4 regions of the Paraburkholderia sp. BR10882 genome follow, and region 3 is predicted to be linked to each of the others. Evidence: predicted binding sites of a transcription regulator. Region 3 holds the regulator's gene; each other region holds the start of a gene.
The links. Region 3 encodes LexA, which represses DNA repair genes until DNA is damaged. Its sites were predicted from a motif close to ACTGTATNNNNATACAGT; they were not measured.

Region 1: a site for LexA is predicted at 3,392-3,409, ahead of recA (recombinase RecA). Genes of this name have one in related genera too.
Region 2: a site for LexA is predicted at 4,978-4,995, ahead of imuA (translesion DNA synthesis-associated protein ImuA). Genes of this name have one in related genera too.
Region 4: a site for LexA is predicted at 3,893-3,910, ahead of AB3X99_RS02205 (PA0069 family radical SAM protein). Genes of this name have one in related genera too.

What each region holds. Positions count from the first base shown of each region.
Region 1 is NZ_JBFPKP010000001.1:152,556-160,184, reverse strand. It holds gene sucC (ADP-forming succinate--CoA ligase subunit beta) at 1-430, opposite strand, end outside; gene AB3X99_RS00700 (DUF2889 domain-containing protein) at 481-1,176, opposite strand; gene recX (recombination regulator RecX) at 1,296-2,204, opposite strand; gene recA (recombinase RecA) at 2,236-3,312, opposite strand; gene AB3X99_RS00685 (response regulator transcription factor) at 3,561-4,325, shown strand; gene AB3X99_RS00680 (sensor histidine kinase N-terminal domain-containing protein) at 4,338-5,987, shown strand; gene AB3X99_RS00675 (MFS transporter) at 6,309-7,629, shown strand, end outside.
Region 2 is NZ_JBFPKP010000001.1:618,125-625,753, reverse strand. It holds gene AB3X99_RS02890 (error-prone DNA polymerase) at 1-2,495, opposite strand, end outside; gene AB3X99_RS02885 (DNA polymerase Y family protein) at 2,530-4,128, opposite strand; gene imuA (translesion DNA synthesis-associated protein ImuA) at 4,037-4,894, opposite strand; gene AB3X99_RS02875 (NAD(P)/FAD-dependent oxidoreductase) at 5,167-6,789, opposite strand; tRNA gene AB3X99_RS02870 (tRNA-Pro) at 6,962-7,038, opposite strand; gene sixA (phosphohistidine phosphatase SixA) at 7,202-7,629, shown strand, end outside.
Region 3 is NZ_JBFPKP010000001.1:918,244-925,872, reverse strand. It holds gene cysT (sulfate ABC transporter permease subunit CysT) at 1-804, opposite strand, end outside; gene AB3X99_RS04335 (sulfate ABC transporter substrate-binding protein) at 954-2,012, opposite strand; gene lexA (transcriptional repressor LexA) at 2,306-2,956, shown strand; gene AB3X99_RS04325 (hypothetical protein) at 3,021-3,398, shown strand; gene AB3X99_RS04320 (DUF2939 domain-containing protein) at 3,495-4,178, shown strand; gene AB3X99_RS04315 (universal stress protein) at 4,240-4,710, opposite strand; gene nodI (nodulation factor ABC transporter ATP-binding protein NodI) at 5,032-5,946, shown strand; gene AB3X99_RS04305 (ABC transporter permease) at 5,991-6,827, shown strand; gene AB3X99_RS04300 (hypothetical protein) at 6,846-7,268, opposite strand; gene AB3X99_RS04295 (permease) at 7,373-7,629, opposite strand, start outside.
Region 4 is NZ_JBFPKP010000001.1:478,695-486,323, forward strand. It holds gene AB3X99_RS02190 (acyl-CoA dehydrogenase) at 14-1,801, shown strand; gene AB3X99_RS02195 (D-amino acid dehydrogenase) at 1,883-3,169, opposite strand; gene AB3X99_RS02200 (Lrp/AsnC ligand binding domain-containing protein) at 3,346-3,834, shown strand; gene AB3X99_RS02205 (PA0069 family radical SAM protein) at 3,946-5,100, shown strand; gene AB3X99_RS02210 (NINE protein) at 5,117-5,623, opposite strand; gene AB3X99_RS02215 (sorbosone dehydrogenase family protein) at 5,728-6,807, opposite strand; gene rpsP (30S ribosomal protein S16) at 7,117-7,380, shown strand; gene rimM (ribosome maturation factor RimM) at 7,478-7,629, shown strand, end outside.

The sequences.
Region 1 (7,629 bases), 770 kb from region 3:
TCAGTTCCGGGTGCTTTTCGGCGACTTCTTCGATGTCCATGCCGCCTTCGCTCGAACCCATCAGAACGATCTTTTGCGACACGCGATCGACGACGAGGCTGACATACAGTTCCTGCTTGATGTCGGCGCCTTCTTCGATCAGCAGACGGTTGACCTTCTGGCCTTCCGGACCGGTCTGGTGCGTGACGAGCTGCATGCCGAGGATCTGGTTCGCGTATTCGCGGACCTGCTCGATCGTCTTGGCAACCTTCACGCCACCGCCCTTGCCGCGGCCGCCAGCGTGGATCTGCGCCTTGACGACCCAAACCGGACCGCCCAGCTCTTGAGCGGCCTTGACCGCGTCATCCACCGAAAACACCGGGATGCCGCGCGGGACCGCGACTCCGAATTTCCGCAGGATTTCCTTACCCTGGTACTCGTGAATCTTCATGCGTGATTCCTTCAGTCTGAGAGTTGGAGTGAACTTCGATTCCGCTGTTGTTATTCATGCGAGACGGCGTCGGCCCTGCCCTCTTGGCCCGGGCTCCGGCTGTCGCGCACGCTGGGGGTTTCCGCGCCGCGTGCGATCGAACGCGGCACATGGCCATACCAGCGCGGATAAAACTGCTTCACCGCCTCCCCGTCGAACCGCAGCGCGTGGCAGCGGCCCAGCTGGAAGGGCGGCTTTTCACCGGCGGCCTCGTTGCCTCCGGCGGTCTTGCCGAGTTCCGGTCCGGGCGCTTCACCCGGCGAGCCATTCGATGTGTCCCACACTGCCCCGACGAACGCCTGGATCGCAGCGGTCGGCAAAACGCCCAACATTTCTGTGAGGTGTGTGCAGCCGACCGTGCCGGCGAGGAGCCGGCCCGCTTCACGGCGGAAATTGTCGAGGAGATTGAGCCCGATAAGGGCCCGATAGGCGGGATTGGCGTTCTGGCACTGACCGTCGTAAGGCACCCAGTCGGACGACGCTTCGGCGTCGACGACATTGAGCTTGCGATCGATCTTAATACGCAGCCAGAGTTCATGGATCGGCAGACCATTGGGCCGGACACCGGCGGCAAGCGGCACGTCGCGTGGCTTGTGGTCGGTCAGGCACGCGTCGATGTCCCACAGGCCGTCTTCGCGCTCATAGGCAACCGCCCGGATGGCGCGCTGATGGCGCAACTGGCGGGGCACGGGCGGAGAAAGCGGCATGCTAAAGGTAAGACCGGATTGGAAAACCTCGTGATTTTAACATACCGAGTATTTGAGACAGCCGCGAACACACAGGCCGGGCGGGGACTTGCCTGAGCGGATTTTTCGAGACGGCCGGCTCAGTTATCGGACCAGTCTTCGTCGATTCCCTTGAGGATCTTGCCGATGATCGACATCGAGAAGCCGCGCGCCGCGAGAAAGCGCGCCTGGCGCGCGCGTTCGGCGGGCGTCTCAGGCAACTGGCCGTACTTCTTCTGCCAGACCGTGCGGGCGCGGACGAGCTCGGTCTCACGCAGTTGCGAGCTCACCTCTTCGATGAGCGCTTCGCCCACCGCGTGGCGCTTGAGTTCGCTGACGATACGCCCTGCCCCCACGCGCGACGCGCGCCGGTGCACGACGCTTTCGGCAAAGCGCGCGTCGGAGAGCCAGCCCTCGCGTTCGAGTGAATCGAGCAGCACTTCGAGTGCGTCGGCGTCCTCGGTGTACGGCATGAGCTTGCGCGAGAGTTCGGCGCGGCTGTATTCGCGGCGCGAAAGATAGCCGAGCGCGCGGCCCTTGAGGGAGCGCTCGGGGCGCTGCTTCGCCGTGGACGACTTTTCGCGCTCGCTGGCGCGTGCGGCGCGGCTGGCCGAGCTGCGCTCGTATTGGTCGGCTAGCGGCGCGCTGGATTCGCGCGCTGTTTCGAGAGGCGCGCGACGCGATCGCTTGAATGTGGGTTCGGACAGCGGTTCTGGCGGCACGTTTGCCGCCTCTTCATCCGCCCCGCTGAAGAACGCCTCGAACGGGACTTCGAAGACCGCGCCGCCATCGTCGCTGAGATCGGCGGGCGAAGAAAACGCGGCGCCAGAATGCGCAAAGCCGCGATCGCCCGCCTGGGCGTCGCGGCTCAAATGGCCAGAACGGCTCGTGCGCGAGTCGGCAGGCTTGACGGCGGAGCGCCGCTCGGCGCCCCTGTCCGCAGGCGAACCCGCGTGCGGGTTAGCCTGCTCGCCGGAAGGCGAGGACGTGGGTGACCCGCCCTTGCGCATCAGCTTGCCTTATCTACGAGAGCCTGTGGACTTACTCTTCGTCAGCGACTTCGACTTCGCCGGAGTCCTTGACGCCGTCCGGCATCGTGCTCACGCCAAGCGACTCGCGGATGCGGTTTTCGATCTCGCGAGCAATGTCCGCGTTCTCACGCAGGAATTCACGTGCGTTGTCCTTGCCCTGGCCAATGCGCTCGCCGTTATAGCTGTACCACGCACCCGCCTTGTCGACGATCTTGGCCTGCACGCCGAGGTCCACGATTTCGCCCTGACGCGAGATGCCCTCGCCGTAGAGAATGTCGAACACGGCTTCGCGGAACGGCGGCGAGACCTTGTTCTTCACGACCTTCACACGCGTTTCGCTGCCGATCACTTCGTCGTTCTTCTTGATCGAACCGATGCGGCGAATGTCCAGACGCACCGACGAATAGAACTTGAGCGCGTTGCCGCCCGTGGTGGTTTCCGGGTTGCCGAACATCACGCCGATCTTCATGCGGATCTGGTTGATGAAGATCACCATGCAGTTCGTCTTCTTGATCGTGCCGGTGAGCTTGCGCAGCGCCTGCGACATCAGACGCGCCTGCAGACCCGGCAGCGAGTCGCCCATTTCGCCTTCGATTTCCGCCTTCGGCACGAGCGCCGCGACCGAGTCGATCACGATCATGTCGATCGAGCCCGAGCGCACCAGCGCGTCGGTGATTTCGAGCGCCTGCTCGCCCGTGTCCGGCTGCGAGATGAGCAGTTCGGGCACGTTCACGCCGAGCTTGGCGGCGTATTGCACGTCGAGCGCGTGTTCCGCGTCGATGAACGCCGCCGTGCCGCCGAGCTTTTGCATTTCGGCGATGACCTGCAGCGTGAGCGTGGTCTTACCCGACGATTCCGGACCGTAGATCTCGACCACCCGGCCGCGCGGCAAACCACCCACGCCAAGTGCGATGTCGAGGCCGAGCGACCCGGTGGAGACTACCTGGATGTCCTCGACCGCCTCGCCGTCGCCGAGTCGCATGATCGACCCCTTGCCGAACTGCTTTTCGATCTGCGCGAGCGCGGCGGCCAGCGCCTTGCTCTTTTCAGCAGTCAGCCCAGCCGAGCCTTTCTTGCTATCTTCCATGAATCGTCCTTTGCTATGATGAACGGCGTCTCGTGACCATGCGCACGCCTCATTCGGGCTAATGCACACGAACGCAGACACTGTATAAAAAAACAGTGGTTTTGGCAAGCCTTTCTGGCTATCCAGAACCGCGAATTTCGGGAGACCGCCGCGCGTCGCCTGGCCGCGCCTTCAAGGACGCGGCGCGGCGCGGGTGTTACGAGCCTGACTACGAGGTCTAAAAGCCTCGAAGGCGACGCTGGCGCAACATGCGAATCCTCATTGCCGAAGACGACAGCATACTCGCGGATGGACTCGTGAGATCACTCCGCCAATCGGGCTATGCCGTTGATCACGTGCGTAGCGGCGTGGATGCCGATACTGCGTTGTCGATGCAGTCGTTCGACCTCCTGATCCTCGATCTGGGCCTGCCGAAAATGCCGGGCCTCGAAGTGCTGCGCCGTTTGCGCGCGCGCAATTCCAACCTGCCCGTGCTGATCCTCACCGCCGCCGACAGCGTGGACGAGCGCGTCAAAGGCCTCGACCTCGGCGCCGACGACTACATGGCCAAGCCTTTCGCGCTCAACGAGCTCGAAGCGCGCGTGCGTGCGCTCACGCGGCGGGGTGCGGGCGGCGGCCCGACCGTCGTGCGGCACGGCGCGCTGGCGTTCGACCAGGTGGGGCGCATTGCGCGCATCAACGACCAGGTGCTCGATCTTTCCGCGCGCGAACTGGGCGTGCTCGAAGTGCTGCTGCAGCGGCTCGGGCGGCTCGTCTCGAAGGAGCAGCTCGTCGACCATCTGTGCGAATGGGGCGAAGAAGTCAGCAATAACGCCATCGAAGTCTACGTGCACCGGCTGCGCAAGAAAATCGAAGCGGGCGGCGTGCGCATCGTGACCGTGCGCGGGCTCGGCTACTGCCTCGAAAAGGAGGCGAAGGAAGCGCAGGCCGGCGCAGGCCAGACGCCCGCCCGGACCGAGGCCGGCACGCCCGACGCCGCGCCGGCGATGCCCGCCAGCCACCACTTCAAGTAGGCAGGATCGACGATGGCCGGGCGTCCTCCCATCGCGCGCGCCGTGCCGCCCAAGGGCGCCGCAGGCGTTGCCGGCCCGGCCGGCGACAGCGTTTCGGGCGCGACCGCATTCGCGGCCGACGCCCTCGACGACGACGCGCGCGACGCCCGCTACGCCAATCCGTTCGCCCCGCCCGACGAAGCCGAAGCCGCCGCCGAGGCCCGCCCGCGCTCGCTCTTCGGCGAGATTCTCGACTGGATGCTCGCGCCCCTGCTGCTGCTCTGGCCGATGAGCATCGCGGTCACGTATCTCGTGGCGAAATCGATCGCCAACGCCCCGTTCGACCGCGCGCTCGAAACCGACGCCTATGTGCTCGCGCGCCAGATCCAGCCCGTCAACGGCGTGGCCGAGCTGACACTGCCCGCCTCCACGCGCGACTTCCTGCGCGCCGATAACGTCGACAGCGTGTTCTATCAGGTGCTCGGCAGCCGTGGCGAGCTGATCGGCGGCGATCGCGACATGCCGCTGCCCCACGACGACGACCGCCCGCCGCCGGGCCTCGTCGAATTCCGCGACGACACGCTGCATGGCATCGACATCCGCGTCGCCTATACGACCGTGGAGCCGACGCATCCGAGCGTCGGCGATCGGCAAGGTCAACCCGTGCTCGTGCAGGTCGCGGAAACGCTCGACAAGCGCCGCCAGCTCGCCAACGACATCATCAAGGGCGTGATCCTGCCGCAGTTCGTGATCTTGCCGCTCGCGATCCTGCTCGTGTGGTTCGGGCTCTCGCGGGGCCTCGCTCCCCTGCACGCGCTGCAGTCGAACATCCGCATGCGTCGCCCCGACGATCTTTCGCCGCTCGAAGCGCGCCGCGCGCCGCCCGAAATCGAGCCGCTCGTCACCTCGTTCAACGACCTGCTCACGCGCCTCGAACAGAACATGGAGCTGCAAAAGCGCTTCATCGCCGACGCCGCGCATCAGATGAAAACGCCGCTCGCGGGCTTGCGCACCCAGGCCGAGCTCGCGCTGCGCCAGGACGCGCCCGCCGAAGTGCACCGCTCGCTCGAGCAGATCGCGACGAGCTCCGAGCACGCCGCACGGCTCGTCACCCAGCTGCTCGCACTCGCGCGCGCGGAAAACCGCATGTCCGGACAGGTCTTTACCTCGGTGGACGTGGCCGACGTGGCGCGCCACGCCGTGCGCGACTGGGTGCAGCCGGCGCTCGCCAAGCAGATGGACCTCGGCTACGAAGGCCCCGAAACGGCCGGCGGCAGTGAGGAAGACGATGGCGAAGCGGGGGCGCGCATCGAAGTGGACGGCAACCCGGTGATGCTGCGCGAGATGCTCTCGAACCTCATCGACAACGCGATCCGCTACACGCCCGCGGGCGGGCGCATCACCGTGCGCGTGCGACCCGAGCCCTCGGCGGGCATGGTCCATCTCGAGGTGGAAGATACGGGCATAGGCATTCCGAGCGCCGAGCGCGAACGCGTGCTCGAGCGCTTCTACCGCATTCTCGGGCGCGACGGCGAAGGCAGCGGGCTCGGGCTCGCGATCGTGCGCGAGATCGCCACGATGCACGGCGGCATGCTCGCCATCGACGATCATGTCTATCAGGACACGCCGCGCCTCGCCGGCACGCTCGTGCGCGTGACGCTGCGCTTGCGTACGCAGGCCTGAGCGGCATTGCCGGCGCTTTGGCGGCGAAACCACCGCGAAACTGACGGACCGCGTCAGAAAACCGGGATGGGACTTACCCTTACCCGATACGCTTCGAGCGAGTCAAAATCTGCACGTTAGAAGATACTTGCCGATCGATGCCTGACTTTGCTCGCGAATTCAGCGAAGTTAGCCGACGCCACCCCACGCCGACGCTGCACTCAGAAACCCACACCCGCGTCAGAAGCCCGTAAGTTTCCATTCCAATAATGCTCCGCAGGACCGCCGGTCTACGAGTCGCCTGCCCGACGGACCACACGCATATCAATACTGGAGACATCTATGGCAACCGTTGGCGGACAAGTCTCGCACGCGCCGATGACCAGCGACGAAAAACGCGTGATCTTCGCGTCGTCGCTCGGCACCGTGTTCGAGTGGTATGACTTCTACCTGGCCGGATCGCTCGCGGCCTTCATCAGCAAGAGCTTCTTTTCCGGCGTCAATCCCACTGCCGGCTTCATCTTCACGCTGCTCGGCTTCGCTGCGGGCTTTGCCGTGCGTCCGTTCGGCGCGATCGTGTTCGGGCGCCTCGGCGACCTCGTGGGCCGCAAGCACACGTTCCTCGTCACGATCGTCATCATGGGTATCTCGACCTTCGTGGTCGGCTTCCTGCCCGGCTATGCGTCGATCGGCATTGCGTCGCCGGTGATCTTCATCGGCATGCGTCTGCTGCAGGGCCTCGCGCTCGGCGGCGAGTACGGCGGCGCCGCGACCTACGTCGCGGAACACGCGCCGGCCGGACGACGTGGCTTCTACACCTCGTGGATCCAGACGACCGCCACGCTTGGCCTGTTTCTCTCGCTGCTTGTGATCCTCGGCGTGCGCACCTTCACCGGCGAAGAGCAGTTCGCCGCATGGGCATGGCGCATTCCGTTCGTCGCCTCGATCCTGCTGCTCGCGGTTTCGGTGTGGATCCGTCTGCAACTCGACGAATCGCCGGCGTTCAAGCGCATCAAGGCCGAGGGCAAGGTCTCGAAGGCCCCGCTCACGGAAGCATTCGGCCAGTGGAAGAACCTCAAGGTCGTGCTGCTCGCGCTCTTCGGCGTCACGGCCGGCCAGGCCGTGGTCTGGTACACGGGCCAGTTCTACGCGCTCTTCTTCCTGACGCAGACGCTCAAGGTGGACGGCGCCAGCGCCAACATCCTGATCGCGGTGGCGCTGCTGATCGGCACGCCGTTCTTCCTGTTCTTCGGCGCGCTCTCCGACAAGATCGGCCGCAAGCCGATCATCATGGCTGGCTGCCTGATCGCGGCGCTCACCTACTTCCCGATCTTCAAGGCGATCACGCACTACGCGAACCCCGCGCTCGAAGCCGCGACCGCACGCGCACCCATCGTCGTGATCGCGGATCCGGCCGAATGCTCGTTCCAGTTCAACCCGGTCGGCACCTCGAAATTCACGAGCTCGTGCGACATCGCCAAGAGCGCACTTTCAAAGGCCGGCCTGAACTACGAGAACGTGGCCGCCCCGGCAGGCACGCTCGCGCAAATCAAGGTGGGCGACACGACCATCGACACGTTTGACGGCCGGGCGCCCGGCGCCAAGGAAGCCGGCGCGCTGTTCGAGAAGACGCTCGCGGCTACGCTGAAAGCGGCGGGCTATC
Region 2 (7,629 bases), 300 kb from region 3:
TCCTGCACGAGCTGGGAAGGCGAATAGAAACCGAGCGGCTGACTATTCAGCAGTCCTGCCAGAAATGCGGCGGGCTCGTAACGCTTGAGCCACGAACTCGTGTAGACGAGCAGCGCGAAACTCGCCGCATGGCTTTCCGGAAAGCCGTAGTCGCCGAAACCCTCGATCTGCTTGCAGATGCGCTCGGCGAATTCCGGCGAGTAGCCCTTCTTGAGCATGCGCTTCGTAAGATCGGCCTGATACGGCCGCAGATCTCCATCGCGCCGCCATGCGGCCATTGCGCGGCGCAGCTTGTCGGCTTCCTCGCCGGTGTAGTCCGCGGCGACCATCGCGAGATGCATCACCTGCTCCTGGAAGATCGGCACGCCGAGCGTGCGTTCGAGCACCGGGCGCAATTCTTCCTTCGCATATTCCACTGGCTCGTCGCCGTGCCGGCGCTTGAGGTACGGATGCACCATGTCGCCCTGAATCGGACCCGGCCGCACGATCGCTACCTGGATCACGAGGTCGTAGTACGTGCGCGGCCGCAAACGCGGCAACATGCTCTGCTGCGCGCGCGACTCGATCTGGAACACGCCGACCGTATCGGCCCTGGCGCACATGCGGTACACCGCCGGGTCCTCGACTGGAATGTCCTGCACGCGCATCTCGGGCAACCCGCGCCTGAGCGCCACGAATTCGAGCGAGCGCCGGATCGCCGAGAGCATGCCGAGCGCGAGCACGTCCACTTTCAACAGCCGCAGCGCGTCGATATCGTCCTTGTCCCACTCGATCACGTAGCGGTCCTTCATCGCCGCGTTTTCGATCGGCACGAGGCGCGAGAGCTTGTCGCGCGCGATCACGAAACCGCCCACGTGCTGCGAAAGATGGCGCGGAAAACCGCGCAGCTCGCGTGTGAGGCGGATGAGCTGCTGCGTCACGTGCGAGTCGGGCGAAAAGCCCGCTTCCTCCAGATGGCGCGCGATCGAATCGGGGCCGTCCCACCACTGATGCGCGCCCGAGAGCTTTTCGACGAGCGCATTGTCGAGGCCGAGCGCCTTGCCGACATCGCGCAACGCGCTGCGCGAGCGATAGGTGATGAGCGTCGCGGCCAGCGCGGCGCGGCGCGTGCCGTACTTGCGGTAGATGTACTGAATGACCTCTTCTCGGCGCTGATGCTCGAAGTCGACGTCGATATCGGGCGGCTCGTTGCGCGCGCGGGAGAGAAAACGCGCCACGAGCATGTTCATGCGCACGGGGTCGATCTCCGTGATCTTCAGGCAGTAGCAAACCACCGAGTTCGCCGCCGAGCCTCGCCCCTGGCACAGGATCTTCTGATCGCGCGCGAAGCGGACGATGTCGTGCACCGTGAGGAAGTACTTCTCGTACTTCAGCTCGTCGATGAGCCCGAGCTCCTGCTCGATCTGATCCCGGCGCTTGTCGTTCAGGCCGTCGGGCCAGCGCTCCAGTGCGCCCTTCATCACGAGCTTGCGCAGCCACGACTGGGGCGTCTCGCCGGGCGGCACCAGTTCCTCGGGATATTCGTAGGCCAGCTCGCCGAGCGAAAACGTGCAACGGCGCGCGACGTCGAGCGTCGCGTCGAGCGCCTCGCGCGGATAAATCGCGCCAAGCCGCACGCGCGAGCGCAGATGCCGCTCCGCATTCGCTTCCAGCGCGCGCCCGCACGAAGCGAGCGGCTTGCCGATACGGATCGCGCTCAGCGTATCCTGCAACGGCTTGCGCGAACGGGCGTGCATCAGCACACCGCCCGCCGCGACGAGCGGCAGGCCGCTCTCCTGCGAGACATGGCGTAGCACTTCGATCTGCGTGTCGTCGCCGCCGGTCTGCCAGAGTTCGAGCGCGAGCCAGGCGCGCTCGGCCGCGAAGCCCGCGAGCCAGTGCGCGGCGCGCAGCGTTTGCGCGAGCGTGGCCGCGCGTTGCGGCACGAGCAGCAACACGCACTCGCGCAAGTGCTTCAGATGCTCGAAACCGGGCTCGGGCTCGGTGAAATCGGCGGGATGCACGCGATAGCTGCCCTTTGCCGCCCGCGAGCGAGCCAGCGTGATCAACTCGCAGAGATTGCCGTAGCCTTCGCGTGTCGTTGCGAGCGCAACGATCGTGCAGAACGGGGCGCCATGTTCGTCGACGAGATTCAGCTCGCTGCCGATCAGCAGGTGCAGCGACGGCTCGAACGGGCCCAGCGCCGCGGCGGCGGCATGGCCGCCGCGTTCGCGCGCCTCGCGCACGGCTTCGTCATACGCCTTTTTGCGCGCCTCGTCGTATTCGTTGAGCGCACTCCAGGCGCGCACGACGCCCGCGAACGAGCATTCGTCGGTGATCGCGAGCGCGCGGTAGCCGTGGCGGATTGCCTGCTCGACCATCTCGCCCGGGCGCGACGCGCCGTGCAGGAAGGTGAAATTGGTCAGGCAGTGCAGCTCGGCGTAGTCAGGCAGCTGCGCGGCCAACTGCGGCGGCAACTGTGGAGGCGACGACGCGCCCGTCCCGCTGATCGACATGATTCCTGAAACCCGAAAGAACGACGAATAAGCGCTAGCCGAACAGCCCTTGCAGATACCACTGGCCGCCAATGCGCTCGCGATACAGCCAGAACATGCGACCCTGGTCGTCGGCGGCGACGTAGTAGTCGCGCCCGACGCCCTCGCCGTCCCACCAGCCGGACTCGATGCGCTCGGTGCGCGTGAGCGTCTTCAGCGGCCGTCGATAAACGGGCCGATCGCCGCGCGTCGCAAGCTTGAGCGGCTTTTCGAGCAACCACGCCGGACGCGGCTGGGTCGGCAGCGGCACCTCGGGCAGATCGAAGGCGCTTTGCACGGGCGCGCTCGCGCCGGCTTCCTGCTGCGGCTTGCCTGCCTTGCGCGGCTTGCGCGTACGCTTCGCGCCGCTCTCGCGGTAAGGCCGCGCCGACATCGCCAACTCGGGCCGGTGATCGTCCTCGACGAAAAGCTGCAGCACGTTCTGCTCGCCAAGCCGCGCGCCGATGCGCTCGAAGAGCTGGCCGAGCGATGCCTCGGCAGCCTCGGCCATCGGAAAGAGCGTGTCGGTGGGCGCCGCGTATTCGCTCACCTGCGAGGCGACGAGCGCAAGGCCGATCACGGGCGCGGCAAGCTCAGTCTGATTCAGGCGCTCGCGAAGCAGCCACAGCAGATGCTCGGCGTCGCGCGAAGGCGATGCCCAGGCGATCGTGAGCGTCGAGGTGCGCGGCGCGTGACGCGAAGCCAGTTCGTGCTCCAGGCGCAGTTCGAAGCCGCTCAACGCCGCGTGCTGCGCCGCCAGCCAGCCGGCCAGCTGCATCACGAGCCGGCGCGCGGCAAAGAGCAGCGCCTCGGCACTCTCCACGCGCGCCTGCAATTCGAGCGACGCGTGAAACGACGGCGGCGCGGCAAACCAGACGCGCGGATCGGGCGCCTCGCCGCGCGCCTGCGCGAGCCAGCCGAGCACGCCGTCGCCGAAACGACGCACGATGCCGTCGCGCGGCAACCGCCGCAAATCGCCGAGCGTCGCGCAGCCGATCTGCGTGAGCGCGTGATCGTGCTGCGCGGCGAACGGCGCAAGCGTGACCGGCAGTGAGTCGAGCACGCGCGCGAGCGTTGTTTCCTTGAGCACATGCCAGCGGCGCGACGAACGCGTGACGCGCGCCTGCGCGAGCGTCCACGCCCCCCACGCCGTGGGCGCGCACGCCATGCGCGCGGTGTGCCCGCAGCCGGCCACCGTCGCCGCGACCCTGGCGAGCAGCGCACGCACGCCGCCGAACAGACGCAAGCTCGAGCCGACTTCGAGCAGCAGCGTGTGCGACTGCGCGAACGACACCTTGGGCGTATAGGCGAGCAACGCGAGCGCGAGCGCCTCGAACGCGCGGGTCTCGCGCGCCGGATCGGCTTCGAGCAGCACGAGCCCCGGCGCGAGCGCGAGCGCATGCGAGCGCGTGTTGCCGGGCTCGACGCCTGCGCGCAGCGCGTCGAGATCGGCGATCAGGATGCGCGTGTGGTCGGCGAGCGCGTAGCAGCGCGGCGCGCCGGTGACATGGGCATCGACGCTTTCAGGCAGGAGCGGCGTTGACGGCGCCGGCGGCATCAGAGGTCTGACGGCCTCCAGCGGCAACAACGGCAAGGTGACGGCGATCCACAGCATGATTGACCCCGGGCCACGGCATGACGACGGAAGCTGCGTCCGGCTGGGGCAGCACCGCATCCTGCAGCGGCAATGTAATGACGAGTGGCTGGGCGGGCGGCGGCCCGCGGCGCTTGAAAATATCGACAGAGAGCGCGGCGAACTGCATCCATTGCCGGCGGTTCAGGCTCGCGTCGTCGGGCGGCGGCACCGGCGAGCAGGTCATGCGCAGCGGCGCCGGCGACGACTGGTTGCGCGCGGCGAGCGGCCGCACGAGAAATGCGAGCGCCTGCGAATCCTGGGCGGCGACCTGTAGACGGCGCACAGCGTCGGCGCGCGCCTTCGCCTGCCAGAGCAGCACGGCGCCCATGCCTTCCTGCTTGAGCGCCTGTTCGGCCACCCAGGCGGCTTCGTTTTCGGCCGCGCGCACCCAGATCACGCGATCGAGCGCGAGCCCCCACGCCTTGAGCGCGCAGGCGTATGGGCGCCACGGCGGCGCGACGAGCAGCACGTGCCGGCCCGCCTGCGCGGTGAGCGCGCGCAGCGCCGGCGCGACAAGTCGCATCTCGCCCACGCCGCCCTGTTCGACGAGCAGCTCGGTCAGGCTGCCCGAGGGCCAGCCGGCGCCGGGGAGCTGGGCGTCGAGCGTCGCGTGGCCGCTCGGCACCGTGCGCTCGCTGGCGCGCGCGAGCTGATCGCCTTGCCACACGCGGCTTTGCAGCCGGGGGGGCAAGTGCGCGGCGAGTTGCGCGGTGGTCTGCGCAGTGGTCTGGGCTGCTGCTGCCATGTTCGTGGCCTGATTGATGGGAACGCTTCGCCCTGCCCGGCAAGAAATGGGGCATCGGCAAGAAGGAGGTCGACTCGCCTCCACCTGTATATTTATACAGTATTTTGAGAGATTGGAGGAGGCGGAAATTGGGGTCGGGTCACTTTGCGATCGCCGAGGGGCGACCGGACCGCCGCCGGACGTCGCGCTGACGTCCGGGGCAAGCGCTGCTTAATACACACCGCCAGCCCGATGTGGGCGGTGTGCGATAAGGGCGGCAGAGCTTGTTGCTATCAAGACGCCTGCGCCGACGTCATATCGAGCGCCACGGCTTGCGCCACTTCGATGCCGTCGATGGCCGCCGAGTAGATACCACCGGCATACCCGGCGCCTTCGCCCGCCGGATACAGACCTTCGACGTTCATGCTCTGGTAATTGTCTTTGCGACGAATGCGCAGCGGCGACGACGTGCGCGTCTCCACGCCGGTGAGCACGGCGTCGTGCATCGCGAAGCCTGCGATCTTCCTGTCGATCTGAGGCAGGGCTTCGCGGATGGCTTCGATCACGTAGTCGGGCAGCGCGGTGCTGAGATCGGTCGGGTGCACACCCGGCTTGTAAGACGGCACCACGGAGCCCAGCGACGTCGACGGACGACCGGCGATAAAGTCGCCGACCAGTTGGCCCGGCGCCTGGTAATTGCCGCCGCCGAGTTCGAACGCCCGCTCTTCCCACTTGCGCTGGAAGGCGATGCCCGCGAGCGGACCGCCCGGATAGTCCTGCGGCGTGATGCCGACGACGATGCCCGCATTCGCGTTGCGCTCGGCCCGCGAATACTGGCTCATGCCATTGGTGACCACGCGGCCGGGTTCGGAGGTCGCCGCGACCACCGTGCCGCCCGGGCACATGCAGAAGCTATAGACCGCCCGTCCATTGTTGGCGTGATGCACCACCTTGTAGTCGGCCGCGCCGAGTTGCTTGTGGCCCGCAAACTTGCCGAAACGGCTGCGATCGATCACCCCCTGCGGATGCTCGATCCGAAAGCCCAGCGAAAACGGCTTGGCTTCCATGAACACGCCGCGATCGTGCAGCATCTGGAACGTGTCGCGGGCGCTGTGGCCGACGGCCAGCACGACGTGGTCGCACGGCAGCGTCTCGCCGTTCGAAAGCTTGAGCGCGCGCACCTTGCCCTGTTCGATCTCGATGTCTTCGACGCGGGTTTCGAAGCGCACTTCACCGCCCAGCTCGTGGATGGTGGCGCGCATTTTTTCCACCATGCTGACGAGACGGAACGTGCCGATGTGCGGCCGGCTCAGATACAGGATGTCTTCCGGCGCGCCCGCCTTGACGAACTCCTCGAGCACCTTGCGGCCGTAGTGGTGCGGATCCTTGATCTGGCTGTACAGCTTGCCGTCGGAAAACGTCCCGGCCCCGCCTTCGCCGAACTGCACGTTGGATTCGGGGTTGAGCACGGACTTGCGCCACAGCCCGAAGGTGTCCTTGGTGCGCTCGCGCACGGCCTTGCCGCGTTCGAGGATGATGGGACGAAAGCCCATCTGCGCGAGGATCAGTCCCGCGAACAGGCCGCATGGCCCCATGCCGATCACCACCGGACGCGGATGCGTCGAGTGCTCGGGCGCCTTGGCGACAAAGCGGTAGGTCATGTCGGGCGTCACCCCGCAATGCGGCTTGCCGGCGATCCGCTTGAGCGCGGCCGCTTCGTCCTTGACTTCGACGTCGACGATATAGGTCAGCTTGATATCCGAGCGCTTGCGTGCGTCGTGCGCACGGCGGAATACGGTGTAACGCACGAGCGCATCCGCCCCCACGCCGAGTTCCGCGAGACGTCCCCGAATCGCGGCTTCAAGTTCGCTTTCGGCGTGGTCGAGGGGGAGTTTGACTTCGGATAAACGTAACATGGCTGCCAGGGTGCGATCGCCACGGGAGTGGTGGCCGATCCGTATTTTATAGGCTCGGTGGCTTTTCAAAGGGAACGCAAGCCGTACGACGAGACGCGAGCGCGTATGACCCAACATGGGAGAAAAAGAAAAAGGGGCTACAGGCCAATGGCGTGTAACCCCTCGGTATTGCTGGTCGGAGCGATAGGATTCGAACCTACGACCCTCTGATCCCAAATCAGATGCGCTACCAGGCTGCGCTACGCTCCGACGAATCAGCGATTGTATCGGCACTGATGCCACGCCGTCAAATCTGAGTGAGCCATAGCGACGAAAAGCGATCCACATCACGCGCTTGCCGCATACCGGCCTGGCGTGCACCATGACAGGACACGCCGCACGTGCACCCCATACCGCCAAAAAAGGAGACGCCATGCACCTCATCCTCTGGCGCCACGCCGAAGCCGAAGACATCGCCGCCAGCGACCTCTCCCGCCAGCTCACCACACGCGGGCGCAAGCAGGCGCAGAACGTCGCGCGCTGGCTGCGCGCGCGCCTGCCCGACGACGCCGTGATCCTCGCCAGCCCCGCCGCACGCACCATCCAGACTGCCGAGGCGCTCACCGACCAATATCGCGTCGTGCGCGAACTCGCCCCCGATGCGAGCGTCGAGGAGGTGCTGACCGCCGTCGGCTGGCCCAAGGGCCTCGCGTCCACGGTCGTCGTGGTCGGCCATCAGCCCACGCTCGGCGAGGTCGCGGCGCGGCTGCTCTCGGGCGGCGCCGATTCGCGCAGTTGGGCCGTCAAGAAAGCCGGCGTGCTCTGGCTCGCGAGCCGTGAGCGCGACGGCGGTGACCAGGC
Region 3 (7,629 bases):
CAGCGAGTTGATGAGCAGCAGCATGACGAACGAGACGCAGAGCATCATCACGGCAAGCGCCGTTGCGCCCGCATAGTCGTACTGCTCGAGCTTGGTGATGATGAGCAGCGACGTAATCTCCGACTTCATCGGCACGTTGCCGGCGATGAAGATGACCGAGCCGTACTCGCCCAGCGCACGCGCGAACGCGAGCGCGAAACCCGTGAGAAGCGCCGGCAGCACCGCGGGCAGCACGACACGGCGGAACGTGAGCCAGCGCGAGGCGCCGAGGCACGCAGCGGCCTCTTCCTGTTCGCGCTCGAAGTCCTCGAGCACCGGCTGCACCGTGCGCACGACGAACGGCAAGCCGATGAAGGTCAGCGCCACGAGCACGCCGAGCGGCGTGAAGGCGATCTTCAGACCGAGCGGCTGCAGGAACTGGCCGATCCAGCCATTGCCGGCATACACGGCGGCGAGCGAAATGCCCGCCACGGAAGTCGGGAGCGCGAACGGCAGATCGACGAGCGCATCGATCACCCGTTTGAACGGAAACCTATAGCGCACGAGCACCCACGCGAGCAGGAAGCCGAATACCGCGTTGATCAGCGCCCCGCCGAGCGCGGCGGTGAACGTGAGCCGGTACGACGCGATCACGCGCGGCGACCACACGGCGCGCACGAACTGGCTCCAGTCGAGTGTCGCCGTCTTGAGAAAGGTGGCGGCAAGCGGAATGAGCACCACGAGGCTCAGATAGGCCACCGTGATGCCAAGCGTCAAACCGAAGCCAGGCAGCGCACTGGGCTTGCGCAATCGAAACGTTGTCATGCTCATCGTCCAGACATGGGTTGCGCGATTCGTGCGTTGCAGATTCGCGCCGAAAAGCGCGCCCGTAGGCGCGCTTCGTTGTTGTGCGGTCACGTCGTTATGCGGACCGCTTACTGCTTGACCGCCTGCTGCTTGACTGCTCGACAGCTTTACTGCGGCTGATAGATCGAATCGAACACGCCGCCATCCGCGAAATGCGTCTTCTGCGCGTTGGGCCAGCCGCCGAACGTGTCGTCGACCGTGTAGAGCTTGAGCTTCGGAAACTTCGCCGTGAGCGCCGCCGGGACCTTGTCCGAACGCGGACGGTAGAAGTTCTTCGCGGCGATCTCCTGACCCTCTTCGCTATAGAGGAACTGCAGGTAGGCTTCGGCCTCCTTGCGCGTGCCCTTCTTGTCGACGACCTTGTCCACCACGGCAACCGGCGGCTCAGCCAGAATGCTCACCGAAGGCACCACGATCTCGAACTTGTCCGGGCCGAACTCCTTGAGCGAGAGAAATGCTTCGTTTTCCCATGCGATCAGCACATCGCCGATGCCGCGCTGCACGAAGCTCGTCGTGGCTCCCCGCGCGCCCGAGTCGAGCACGCCCGCGTTCTTGTAGAGCTTCGTGACGAAGTCCTTCGCCGTCTGCTCGTTGCCGCCCGGCTGGTGCAGCGCATACGCCCACGCCGCGAGATAGTTCCAGCGCGCGCCGCCCGAGGTTTTCGGATTCGGCGTGACGATCGAGACACCCGGCTTGGTCAGATCGTCCCAGTCCTTGATGTGCCTGGGGTTGCCCTTGCGCACGAGGAACACGATGGTCGACGTGTATGGCGAGGCGTTGTCGGGCAGGCGCTTTTGCCAGTCCTTCGCGACGATGCCCTTGTTGGCGAGCGCGTCGATGTCCCATGCCAGCGCGAGCGTCGCGACGTCGGCCTGCAGACCGTCGAGCACCGAGCGCGCCTGTGCGCCCGAGCCGCCATGCGACTGTTTGATGGTGAGCGTTTCGCCCGTCTTCGCCTTCCACTGCTTGATGAAGGCTTCGTTGATGTCCTGGTACAGCTCGCGCGTCGGATCGTAGGAGACGTTGAGCAGCGATGTATCCGCGTGAGCGGCCAGCGGCACCATAGCCGCCATCGCCGTGACGCCGACGAGCGGCGCAACGCCAATGACCAGTTTTGCCGCCAGTGTTTTCAGCCAGCCCGCGCGCCCCGTATGTGTCGTGCCCATCTATCTGTTCTCCGTTCTCGTGTGTGCTCGTTTGCGCTCATTGATGAAACTGCAGCTAACGATGGAGGCCAGTCTAGCGATCCCCTTACATTATTAAAAATGATGTTTTCTTATTTTTTAATACGCAAAAGTGGTAAGGGCAGAGGAAGTCGCTGTTAGAGCGCGGTTTCATCCGCGCAAACACGGGAAAACGGCCTGATGGCAACGTTCAGTCGATGAACTTCAAGTAACACTTGAAAAGTGGCGAGTACTGTATAAAAATACAGTTACCTGTTCAAACATACAGTGGCGCCATGACCAAACTCACCGCACGACAGCAGCAGGTTTTCGATCTGGTTCGCCGGGCCATCGAGCGCACGGGCTTTCCGCCCACGCGCGCCGAGATCGCGGCGGAACTCGGCTTCAGCTCCGCCAACTCCGCGGAGGAGCATCTGCGTGCGCTGGCGCGCAAGGGCGTGATCGAACTGGCTGCGGGCGCCTCGCGCGGCATCCGCCTCGTGCCGGGGCCCGACGACCTGCCACACCAGTTCACGCTGCCGCACCCGAGCATCATGCAGCTCTCGCTGCCGCTCGTCGGCCGCGTCGCTGCGGGTAGCCCGATCCTCGCGCAGGAGCACATCTCGCAGAACTACATGTGCGACCCGGCGCTCTTCTCGAGCCGCCCCGACTACCTGTTGAAGGTGCGCGGCCTTTCCATGCGCGACGCCGGCATCCTCGACGGCGACCTGCTCGCCGTGCAGAAAAAGGCCGAAGCGAAAGACGGCCAGATCATCGTGGCGCGCCTCGGCGACGACGTCACCGTCAAGCGCCTGAAGCGCCGTCCGAACGGGCTCGAGCTGATCGCCGAGAACCCCGATTACGACAATATTTTCGTCGAGGCCGGCAGCGCGGAATTCGCGCTCGAAGGCATCGCGGTCGGGCTGATCCGCCCCACCGAATTCTAAGGAATCCGTCTGAGCGCGGTTTGCACATTGTTTGCGCACCATCTGCGCATACCTGGAGAGAGTCATGGAACGTCTTGCCCGCCTGCTGCCCTTCCGCCAATTCGGCCGCCTTCGCCATCTCCGTGGAATCGCCTCGTGCGCGGTCCGCGAAGTCCGCGATTCGGCTGCCGCACTGAGCGGCTCGCTCTTCGAAGACTCGCCTGAGATGGTGGCGGCCAGCGCAGCCGACCTGCCCGTGCTGCCCTCGGCACAGCCGGCGTTTGCGCGCGTGTCGCTCAACAGCACGCTCAACACCGAACAGCCCATGCGCCGCGCGCCCGTGCGCGTCTATCAGGGTCCGTCGCGGCTCATCCTCGTCGGCACGGTCGACGCGGTTTGCCGCGCAATTGACCGCTGCATCGCCGAGCAGCACAGCGACCTGCCCGCGGCACTCGCGAAGTAAGCAGCAACGCTGCACAAATGTGAGAAGAGGTTACGGGCGGGATCGTTTGGCCCGGTTTGCGGTCAACACCGTGTTTAAACGATTTGCCCTATGCCGATGACGGAATCTCTCTCTACCCCGCGCAAGACCCAAGGCTGGAAAAAGCCCGTTGCGATCACGGTCGCCGTCGCAATGGTCGTTGCCGCGATCGGCTACGCCTATGCGTCGCCCTATATCGCGGTGAAACACATGAAAGCCGCGGCCGACGCGCGTGACGCCGTCGCGCTCAACGAATACGTCGATTACCCTGCGCTGCGCCTGAGCCTGAAACAGCAGGTGGGCGAGATGCTGCACCGGCGCGTCGAGGGGCAGCACAGCAGCAATCCGTTGCTGATCCTCGGCGCCGTAATTGGCGCGGCACTGATTAGTCCGCTCGTGGATGCCTACGCCACACCGGAAGGCGTGGCCGCCCTGCTCGATGGTATGCCGCCGACGGGCAAGCCCGGCGACCGGCCACACGCGCCGCCGCCAGCGGAATCCGGCGCGCCATCCGCGCAATCGGCAGAGCCGCCGCAGTCGGCAGCCGCCTCCGCCGCGCCACCGGCCCCGGCCGTATCCGGCACCCCCGCGCCCGAGGCGCGGCCGGTGACCACGGCGGGCTATCGCGGCCTCAATGAGTTCGCGCTCACGTGGGACCGCGGCAGTACGGGCGAGCACTACGCCGCCATTCTGCAGCGTCACGGGCTCTTCTCGTGGAAGCTCTCGGCGGTCGAGCTAAGCGAAGGAAACGTCTCGAACTGAGACAGATCGGCAGTGGCAGCGCTAACAGGCCGGTTCCAGGCGAGCCGGCCCGCTTGATCCCCTACGCGGCGGCTTGCTGCTGCTTTTCCTCAGCCGCCGACGAACACGCCACGAGAATGCTGCACGAAACGCGGTCGAGCAGCGGCGTGTTGCCGGCGCCCATCCACCAACGCGAGAGCCCTGTGCGGCAGCGGTGGCCCACCACCACGAGGTCGGCATTCAGCTCGTTGGCCAGATTCGCGATTTCGTCGATCGGATGACCGAACGCGAAATGCCCCTGAGCGCGCACGCCGCGCTCAGTTAGCCAGTCCACGCCTTCCTGAAGAATCTCGCGCGCCGTTTCCTCGAAGCGGCCGCAGGCCACGTCGGTCAACAGGCCGGCGCTCTGGGCAATCGTCGAACGCATGTCGACGACCGAGAGCAAGTGCGTCTCGGCCTGCAGATCGAGTGCAAGATCGGCGCCGCACCGCAGCGCCTTGCGGCCTTCGCGCGAGCCGTCGTAACAGAGCAGAATTTTTTTATAGCTCGCCATGATCGCTTCTCCCCGCCCGCGTGATTTGCAGGCTGTGCGATTCTCATGATGGTGCGCCGCAATTCCACACGCAAGGGCTGGAAAACGCCAGGTGTGCATCGAAAAACGCCAGGCGCGTCCCAATCGGCGCATGCATCTTGCACAGTGCTGGATGCTTGCCGCGACATGCATTTACCTCGTGCATCGTCAAAACACTTGTGAGCGACGCCCGACCCGCCGCGCAGCAATGCACTAAAATGGGCCGCCTCGTTTCGTGCGATTTTTCGTTCGGTACTTCGAGCGACTCGCGCGATGCCCGATCGACTCACGTTCAACCGGTCCATGCCCGCACCCGCCATCGAATTCGAGCAGGTCATCAAACATTATGGAGACAGGACGGTCGTCAACGGCCTGTCGTTCGACGTCGTTCCCGGCGAGTGCTTCGGACTGCTCGGCCCGAACGGCGCGGGAAAAACCACGACACTGCGCATGCTGCTCGGCATCGTTTCGCCCGATGCGGGTCGCATCAGCCTGTGCGGCGAGCCGGTGCCGGCGCGCGCGCGCCACGCCCGCCAGCGCGTGGGGGTGGTGCCGCAGTTCGACAATCTCGACCCCGACTTCACCGTGCGCGAGAACCTGCTCGTGTTCGGCCGCTACTTCGGCTTGTCCGCGCGCGAAACGCGCGAGCTCGTCGCGCCGTTGCTCGAATTCGCGCGCCTCGAAAGCAAGGCCGACGCACGCGTGGGCGAACTCTCAGGCGGCATGCGCCGACGTCTCACACTCGCGCGCGCGCTCGTGAACGACCCGGACGTGCTTGTGATGGACGAGCCCACTACGGGCCTCGATCCACAGGCACGGCATCTGATCTGGGAGCGGCTGCGCTCGCTGCTCGCGCGCGGCAAAACGATTCTCCTCACCACGCATTTCATGGAGGAGGCCGAACGGCTTTGCAATCGGGTCTGCGTGATCGAGGAAGGCCGCAAGATCGCCGAGGGCGCACCCAAGGCGCTGATCGAATCGGAGATCGGCTGCGATGTGATCGAGGTGTACGGACCGGACCCGGTCGCGTTGCGCGATGAACTTGCGGCCGACGCGAAGCGCACCGAGATCAGCGGCGAGACGCTGTTCTGTTATGTCGACGACCCTGCGCCTGTCCATGCGAAGCTGCGCCATCGCTCTGATTTGCGCTATCTGCACCGGCCCGCGAATCTCGAAGACGTGTTCCTGCGGCTCACGGGCCGCGAGATGCAGGATTAACGGCGGCAGGATCAACGCCCCGCGTACGAATCGCCAAGGACACCATGCAGACACGCACCAACAACCCGACGCCCTCGCGCCCCGAACATGCGAGCGTGCGCGAGCCGCGCGCCGCGCTGCCTTCGAACGCGACGCACTGGATGGCCGTGTGGCGGCGCAACTATCTGGTCTGGCGCAAGCTCGCCCTCGCGTCGATGTTCGGCAATCTCGCCGATCCGATGATCTATCTCTTCGGTCTGGGCTTCGGGCTCGGGCTGATGGTCGGGCACGTCGACGGCGTCTCGTACATCGCGTTTCTCGCGGCAGGCACGGTGTCGTCTTCGGTGATGATGTCGGCGAGCTTCGAGTCGATGTACTCGGGCTTCTCGCGCATGCACGTGCAGCGCACTTGGGAAGCGATCATGCACACGCCGCTCACGCTCGGCGACGTGGTGCTCGGCGAGGTGATGTGGGCCGCGAGCAAGTCGATGCTATCGGGCGTTGCGATCATGGTGGTGGCGGGCCTGCTCGGCTACGCGAGCTTTCCTTCCATGCTGCTCGCGCTGCCCGTGATCGCGCTCGCGGGCCTCGCCTTCGCGAGCTGCGCGATGATCGTCACCGCGCTCGCACCGTCCTACGACTTCTTCATGTTCTATCAGACGCTCGTGCTCACGCCGATGCTGCTGCTCTCCGGCGTGTTCTTTCCGATCGCGCAACTGCCCGCCGCCGCGCAGCACATCACGTTGATGCTACCGCTCGCGCATGCCGTTGCGTTGATCCGCCCCGCCATGCTCGACCGGCCTGTCGAGCAGGCCGGCCTGCACCTGCTCGTGCTCGCGATCTACGTAGTAGTGCCGTTCGCGATCGCATCCGTGCTGTTCCGCCGGCGCATGATGCGCTGACACCCCATAGCGCGGCGTTCAGTCCTCGTCGTCGCCCCAGGGAATATCGACGTCCGAAATAAACGCGACCGTCGCGAACGGGCCGCCTTCCTGGCGGCCGACCTTGCCGTCGGCGCGATGCCATTCCACGCGGAACATCGTCGATTGGGTCTGGGCGAGCAAGCGCACCGTGCGGATCTCTTCGGGATCCGACTCCTCCACCGGGCCATCGAGCGAGACCAGCAGCGACTGCGGCCAGAGACCGTCGGCCGGGTCGTAGATGCGATCGCCGTCGGGGATCGAGGTATCCGCCTCGACGCCGATGGTGGCCGAAGCCTCGACGATCATCTTGCCGAGCGCACGAAGCACCGCCGTGGCGCGTGCCGAATTGGCCTGGCGAATGGCGAGATCGCCGCGCGTGAGCGCCTGCTCGAGTTTCGGATTGGTTTTTTGCTTTGCCATGCTGGTTTTCGGGCCGCGGCCCGCTCCGTGGCGGACGGCGAACCGCCCGCGTATTACAAGAATCCCAACGCTGAACGCATGGCGCCTGCCTCGTCCCGGCGTCCCTAGAAGCCTAGCGCCACCGCCGCGAGCCCGGCGGCGATGCCGAAGAACACCACCGTCGTGCCCACGACCGCGAGCATGCGCGGCCGGAACGAGCCCGCCAGCATCGCGAACGACGGCACGCTCACGGGCGGCAGCGTCATCAGCAGCGCGCCCGCGGGACCCACACCCATGCCGAGCGCCAGCATCGCCTGGATGATCGGCACCTCGCCGGCCGTGGGGATCACGAACAGCATGCCGACCACGGCGAACGTGACGA
Region 4 (7,629 bases), 440 kb from region 3:
GGAGGAGACTGAAATGTACCAGGCGCCCACGAGCGACATGCTGTTCGTCATGAAGGAACTGGCCGGCCTCGAAGAAATCGCCAGCTTACCGGGCGGCGAAGACGCCACGCCCGAAACGGTCGAAGCGGTGCTGCACGAAGCCGCGAAGCTGTGCGGCGAAGTGCTCGAGCCGCTGAACGCCGAAGGCGACCGCAATCCGAGCCGCTGGGAAAACGGCAACGTGCACGCCACGCCCGGTTTCAAGGCGGCATTCCGGCAATACGTGGAAGGCGGCTGGCAAGGCGTGCAGCATCCTCAGGAATACGAAGGACAAGGTTTACCGAAGCTCGTCGGCACGCCGTGTGTGGAAATGCTCAACGCGGCGAACCTTTCGTTCGCGTTGTGTCCGCTGCTCACCGACGGCGCCATCGAAGCGGTCCTCACCGCCGGCAGCGAAGCGCAAAAGCAGCGCTTCGTGCCGAAGCTCATCTCCGGCGACTGGACCGGCACGATGAACCTCACCGAGCCGCAGGCGGGCTCCGATCTCGCCGCCGTGCGCACGCGCGCCGAGCCGCAAGGCGACGGCACGTACAAGGTGTTCGGCACGAAGATCTTCATCACGTGGGGCGAGCACGACATGGCGGAGAACATCGTCCATCTCGTGCTCGCGCGCACGCCCACGGCGCCCGAAGGCGTGAAGGGCATTTCGCTCTTCATCGTGCCGAAGTTCCTCGTCAACGACGACGGCACGCTCGGCGCGCGCAACGATGTGCACTGCGTATCGATCGAACACAAGCTCGGCATCAAGGCGAGCCCGACCGCCGTGCTGCAGTTCGGCGACCATGGCGGCGCGATCGGCCAGTTGATCGGCGAAGAGAATCGCGGCCTCGAATACATGTTCATCATGATGAACGCCGCGCGTTTTGCGGTGGGCATGCAGGGCGTGGCCGTCTCCGACCGCGCGTACCAGAAGGCGCTCGCCTATGCGAAGGAGCGCGTGCAGAGCCGCCCGGTGGACGGTTCCGCGAAAGCCGCGGTGAGCATCATCCATCACCCCGACGTGCGCCGCATGCTCGCCACGATGCGTGCGCTCACCGAAGCCGCGCGTGCGCTCGCTTACGTGGCGGCCGGCGAGAGCGACCGCGCGCATGGCGACCCCGACGAGGCGGCCCGTGCGCGGCATCAGGCGCGCTACGAGTACCTCGTGCCGATCGTGAAGGGCTGGAGCACCGAACTCGCGCTGGAAGTGACGAGCCTCGGCGTGCAGGTGCATGGCGGCATGGGCTTCATCGAGGAGACGGGCGCGGCGCAGTTCTACCGTGACGCACGCATTCTGCCGATCTACGAGGGCACGACGGCGATCCAGGCGAACGATCTCATCGGACGCAAGACGCTGCGCGACGGCGGCGCGGCGGCAAAGGCGCTGCTCACCGATATCGCGCAGACCGTCGACGCGCTGGCCGCACAACGAGGCGCGGCGTTCGAGTCGATGCGCAAGCATCTCGCGGCGGGTAAGGATGCGCTGGCATCGGCCGTGGACTTCGTGCTCGCGAAGACGAAAAGCGATCCGAACGCGGTATTCGCGGGCAGCGTGCCGTATCTGAAGCTGGCGGGCATCGTGCTGGGCGGCTGGCAGATGGCGCGCGCCATGCTCGCCTCGCAGCGTCTCATGCGGGAGGACCCGAAGTTTCATGGCGCGAAGATCGCCACCGCGCAGTTCTTCGCGCAACATGTCTTGCCGCAGGCGGTGGCGCTCGAAGCGGCGATCGTCAGCGCAAACGGCAGCGAGGGCGTGCTGGCGCTAGCGGAGGATCAGTTCTGACGCAGCCGCGCGCTACTCACAGCGAGAAATGAAACACGGCGCCCTGGCGGCGCCGTGTTCGTTCACGCAGCGTGGCTGGCTTCAGGCATACGCCGGACGATGCGAGCCTTGCGTGTCGCCGAGATAGCGGTGCACCGAAAGATCGTCGGCGCGGATGGCGGGTTGCTTGCCCGAGATCAGGTCGGCGAGCAATTGGCCCGAACCGCACGACATCGTCCAGCCGAGCGTGCCGTGACCCGTGTTCAGGAACAGGTTCGAGATCGGCGTGCGGCCGACAACCGGCGTGCCGTCCGGCGTCATCGGGCGCAGGCCGGTCCAGAAGGTGGCCTTCGTCGTGTCGCCGCCGCCCGGGAACAAGTCGTTGACGCACATTTCGAGCGTTTCACGGCGCGCCTGCTTGAGCGTCTTGTCGAAGCCGACGATCTCGGCCATGCCGCCCACACGGATGCGGTCGTCAAAACGCGTGATCGCGATCTTGTAGGTTTCGTCGAGCACGGTCGAAACCGGCGCGGCACTCGCATTCACGATCGGCGCCGTGATCGAATAGCCCTTGAGCGGATAAACCGGAATCTTCACGAGGCCCGCGAGCATCTTCGTCGAGAAGGAGCCGAGCGCGACCACGAACGAATCGGCGCGCACCAGCTCGCTGCCGCATTGCACGCCCGCGATACGGTCGCCCTGCATGGCGAGGCCGTCGATCGGCGTGTTGTAGCGGAATTTCACACCCAGTTGTTCGGCCATGGCGGCGAGGCGCGTGGTGAACATCTGGCAGTCGCCGGTTTCGTCGCCGGGCAGACGCAGGCCGCCGGTGAGCTTGCCCGACACCGCGGCGAGCGCCGGTTCTGCGCGGCCGAGTTCGGCTGCGGTGAGCAGTTCGTACGGAACGTTCGCGTCCTTGAGCACGGCGATGTCCTTCGCTGCGCCTTCGAACTGCTGCTGCGTGCGGAACACCTGAAGCGTGCCGCCCGTGCGGCCTTCATACTGAATGCCCGTGTCGGCGCGCAACGCCTGCAGGCAGTCGCGGCTGTATTCCGCGAGACGCACCATGCGGCCTTTGTTGAGCGCGTAGCGTTCAGCCGTGCAGTTCTGCAGCATCTGCCACATCCACTGCAGCTGGAACTTCGTGCCGTCCAGACGAATGGCGAGCGGCGCGTGCTTCTCGAACATCCACTTGATCGCCTTGAGCGGCACGCCCGGCGCGGCCCACGGTGCGGCGTAGCCCGGCGAGATCTGTCCGGCATTGGCAAAACTGGTTTCGAGCGCGGGACCGGCCTCGCGGTCGATCACCGTGACTTCGTGGCCCGCGCGGGCGAGATACCAGGCGCTGGCCACACCGACCACACCACTGCCCAACACGACGACTCGCATAGCTGCTCCATATAGTTTCGTTGAGCTACGCCGCGTTGCCGGGCCCTTGGAAGCCGTCTTTTGGCACCGATAGGGAAGAAGGCATGAAAATCCGGGTGTAGCCAGTATTTGTAGCTATGCTATTGTTGTATGTCCAGGTTTTGTTATCGTATTTTTCAGATTTTCGGGAAGAAATCATGAGAACGCAGCGCCAACCGGTCCGCGCGCTCGACCGGCTCGATCACCGCATCCTGAAGCTGCTCCAGGAGGACGGCCGCATGGCGATGAAGGACCTCGCGGAGCAGGTCGGGCTCTCGGTCACACCGTGCATCGAGCGAGTCAAGCGCATGGAGCGCGACGGCGTGATCACGGGTTACTTCGCGCGCGTGAATCCCTCGGTGCTGGGTGCGGCGCTGCTCGTGTTCGTGGAGATCACGCTCGATCACAAGAGCGGCAACATGTTCGACCAGTTCCGCCGCGAGGTGCAGAAGATTCCCGAAGTGCTCGAATGCCATCTCGTCTCGGGCGACTTCGACTATCTCATCAAGGCGCGCATCGGCGAGATGGCCGACTACCGCAAGCTGCTCGGCGACATCCTGCTGCAACTGCCGGGCGCCGTGCAGTCGAAGAGCTACGTGGTGATGGAAGAGATCAAGGAGACGCTGACCATCGCCGTGGGGGAATGAACGGGTAACAGCGGGCTGAAGGCGGCCCCGTTTTTAGGACTCGACAACGCGGATCGATACTGTATATTTATACAGTATCGATCCGCGCTTTCATGTCCATTTTCTCTACCCGTGACTGATTCCCATCACCCCGATCCCGACGCCTGGTATCCCGTTGCACCGCCCACCGCGCGCAAGGGGCGCGGGGCGGTCACGAACCTGCAAGGGCGCTACGAAGTCGACCAGCGCGAAGCGTTCGACGACGGCTGGCAGCCCACGGGTGTCGGCGGGGAGCGTGATGGTGATGGCGATGAAACCGGCGAGCCCAGGCTGCGCACCGAAGTCTTCGAAGAGCGCGCGAAGAGCATCCTCACACGCAACCAGTCGCCGGACATTCCATTCAACGTCTCGCTCAATCCGTATCGCGGCTGCGAGCACGGCTGTATCTATTGCTTTGCGCGGCCTACGCACAGTTATCTCGGCCTTTCGCCGGGGCTCGATTTCGAGAGCCGAATCTACGCCAAGGTCAATGCGGCGGAGTTGCTCGCGCGGGAAATCGCCAAGCCGTCGTACGAGCCCGAGCCGATTGCGCTGGGCGTGAATACCGACGCCTGGCAACCGGTGGAGCGCGACCTGCGCATCACACGCCGCGTGGTCGAAGTGCTGGCGGAACGGCAGCATCCGTTCGCGGCCATCACGAAATCCTCGCTGATCGAGCGCGATCTCGACCTGCTCGCGCCGATGGCCGCGCGCCAGCAGTTCATGGCGGCAATCACGATCACCACACTCGACGCCGATATCGCCCGCTCGCTCGAACCGCGTGCGGCGACACCCGCGCGGCGGCTGCGTACCATCCGCACGCTCGCCGAAGCCGGTGTGCCGGTCGGCGTGAGCATCGCACCCGTGATTCCGTTCGTGACCGAGCCCGACATGGAGCGCGTGCTCGAAGCCTGCGCCGAGGCCGGTGCGACAAGCGCGAGTTACATCGTGCTGCGTTTGCCGTGGGAGGTCGCGCCGCTGTTCCAGGACTGGCTGGCGGCGCACTTCCCGCAGCGCGCCGAGCGCGTGATGAGCCGCGTGCGCGACATGCGCGGCGGCAAAGACTACGAATCGGCGTTTTCGCAGCGCATGAAGGGAACGGGGCTGTGGGCCGACCTGCTCAAGCAGCGCTTTCATCATGCCGTGCGGCGCCTCGGGCTCAACGAGCGGCGCCACGGCATTCTGGACATGTCGGCGTTCGTGCAGTCGAAGACCGTGCGCGAGAAGCCTCAGCTCGACCTGTTCTGAGCCGTTACTGCGCGATTTACTGCGAGAGCGCCTTCGCGGCCTCGACTTGCGACTCGAAGTACGTTTGAAACGAGAGTGCGAGTCCCGTCATCAGCAGGAACGCGCCAATCAGCAGCGAGAAGATCACGACGAAAATCACCGTCCAGCCCGAGCGGCTCGTGCGGCCTTTCTCCACGAACGCGGCGTTGAACTGCGCGTCCCATTTGGCGTCGGGGCGAAGTCCGTAGACGATTGCCGCCAGAAACGCCGAGAGGACGGACACCGCGCCGATCACGGCGAGCACCCAGCCAGGAATCGAGGCGCGCTCGGTGGCGACGAGCAGCATCACGCCCGGAATGCCGAGGAGCGTGCCCAACAAATGCGCCCAGCCCCACACGTCGCGCGGGCCATACAGGTAGAAGCGGTGGGCGCCGAGACTGCCAAACAGGAAGGCGAGGGCGGCGGTGAGCGTCTTGGAGCGAAAGCGTGCGAGGTTCTTGTCGTTGGGCATGGGCTCGGGCAAAACGTGGGCGTCGGCCGCCATGAGCGCATTACGTCGAACGCGCACGGGCCGCCGGGCATTGTATGCCGCACGACGCGCTTGCAGCACAAGCGCACGCTTATGCCCGGCACCATGGTCTGCCCGCGTCACGGTTTCGTGTAGGTCACGCGATAAATCGCGCCCGCATAGTCGTCGCTGACGAGGAGCGATCCGTCGGGCAGCGGCAGCACGTCGGCGGGGCGGCCCCATTGGGTCTCGTCTGAATTGAGCCAGCCCTGCGCGAACACTTCCTGGCGTGCGTTCGTGCCGTCCGGGTTGGCGATCACGCGCACCACGCGATAGCCGACCTTCTCGCTGCGGTTCCACGAGCCGTGCTCGGCGATGAAAATGCTGTTCTTATAGTCGGCCGGGAACATCGAACCGGTATAGAAGCGCATGCCAAGCGACGCCACGTGCGCGCCGAGCTTGAGGACGGGGGGCGTGAAGCCGCTGCACGGATGGCCTGCGCCGAACTCGGGGTCGGCGACATTGCCGCCGTGGCAATAGGGAAAGCCGAAGTCCTCGCCCACGTGCGCGAGGCGGTTGAGCTTGTCGTCGGGGATGTCGTCGCCGAGCATGTCCCGGCCGTTGTCGGTGAACCAGAGCTCATGCGTCTGCGGATGCCACGCGAAGCCGACCGTGTTGCGCACACCGCGGGCGATGGTCTCGTAGTGCGAGCCGTCGGGCTCCATGCGCCCGATCATCGCGAAATGCATGCGCTGCGGGTCGCTGGCCGGCAGACAGACGTTGCACGGCGCGCCTTGCGGCACGTAGAGCTTGCCGTCGGGGCCGAAGGCGATGAACTTCCAGCCGTGGTGGCGCTCGGCGGGCAGCGAATCCGTGACGACGACGGCTTTGGGCGGATCGTCGAGATGACGGTCGATGTCGTCGAGCCGCACGATAGACGACACCGCTGAAACGTACAATGCGCCGTTGCGCCAGGCCACGCCCACCGGCATCGTCAGTCCCGAGGCCACGATATGGCGCTTGATGGCTTTGCCGTCCTTGAGTTCGAGCGCGTAGACGTCGCCGTCCGTACTCCCCACATACAGGAGGGTGCCGTTGCCTGACAGCGTCATTTGGCGCGCACCGGGCAAGTCGGCGGACAGCACCTCGATGTGGAAGCCCGGCGGCAGCTTGATGCGCTCGATGGGAAGCGCCGCTTGAGCGAACGGCGCCGCGAGCAGGGCGGCGGCAAAGGCGAGACACGCCGCTGCAAAGCGTCGGGCCGACTCGCGAGACACCGGAAAAAAGGAGCTGCCACCCACGCCGCCGCCACAAACGCGACGCGGCCATTGCACGAGTCGTCTGAAAGTCGCCACAATTCGCTCCAGGGCCCGCCCATCGTGGGCATGAGCCGCAGTTTGACCGCTTTGTCTCGCCGCTTTCCGCGCGCCGGCGTGCAATTTCCCGTTAAGTGTTTGTTATGCCTCCGGTTTCGGGCTATAATCGCATGTTTCAGTAGTCCCGAACCCCCGGTTTTCAAGGATTTTCGTATGGTCATCATCCGTCTGGCACGCGGCGGCTCGAAGAAGCGCCCGTTCTACAACATCGTCGCAACCGACTCGCGCAACCGTCGCGACGGCCGTTTCATCGAGCGCGTGGGCTTCTACAACCCGGTCGCTACCAAGGGTGAAACGCTGCGTATCGCTCAAGATCGCGTGACGTACTGGAAGGAAAACGGCGCGCAAATGTCGCCGGCCGTCGAGCGCCTCGTGAAGGAAGCGCAAAAGACCGCCGCCGCTGCGCCGGCTGCTTAAGTCTTTAAGCGTCTTTTCAGTCTGTTGTCCGTGTTTCACCTGTGTACGCGCTGCATGATCCGCGTATGCAATATCAAGCTGGTCGCAAGGGGTGCCGATGTCCGCGCATGACGCCAAATCTGCCGTAGAGGCGAACGACGCGTCGGAAAGCGGGGCGCCCGAAGTTGCAGCCAGCGGCGCCGGCAAGGCTGCCGCCCGCGGCGCGCCGTCCTTTGGTGCGTTCGTGCGCAAGCCTGCGCGCGAGAGCGC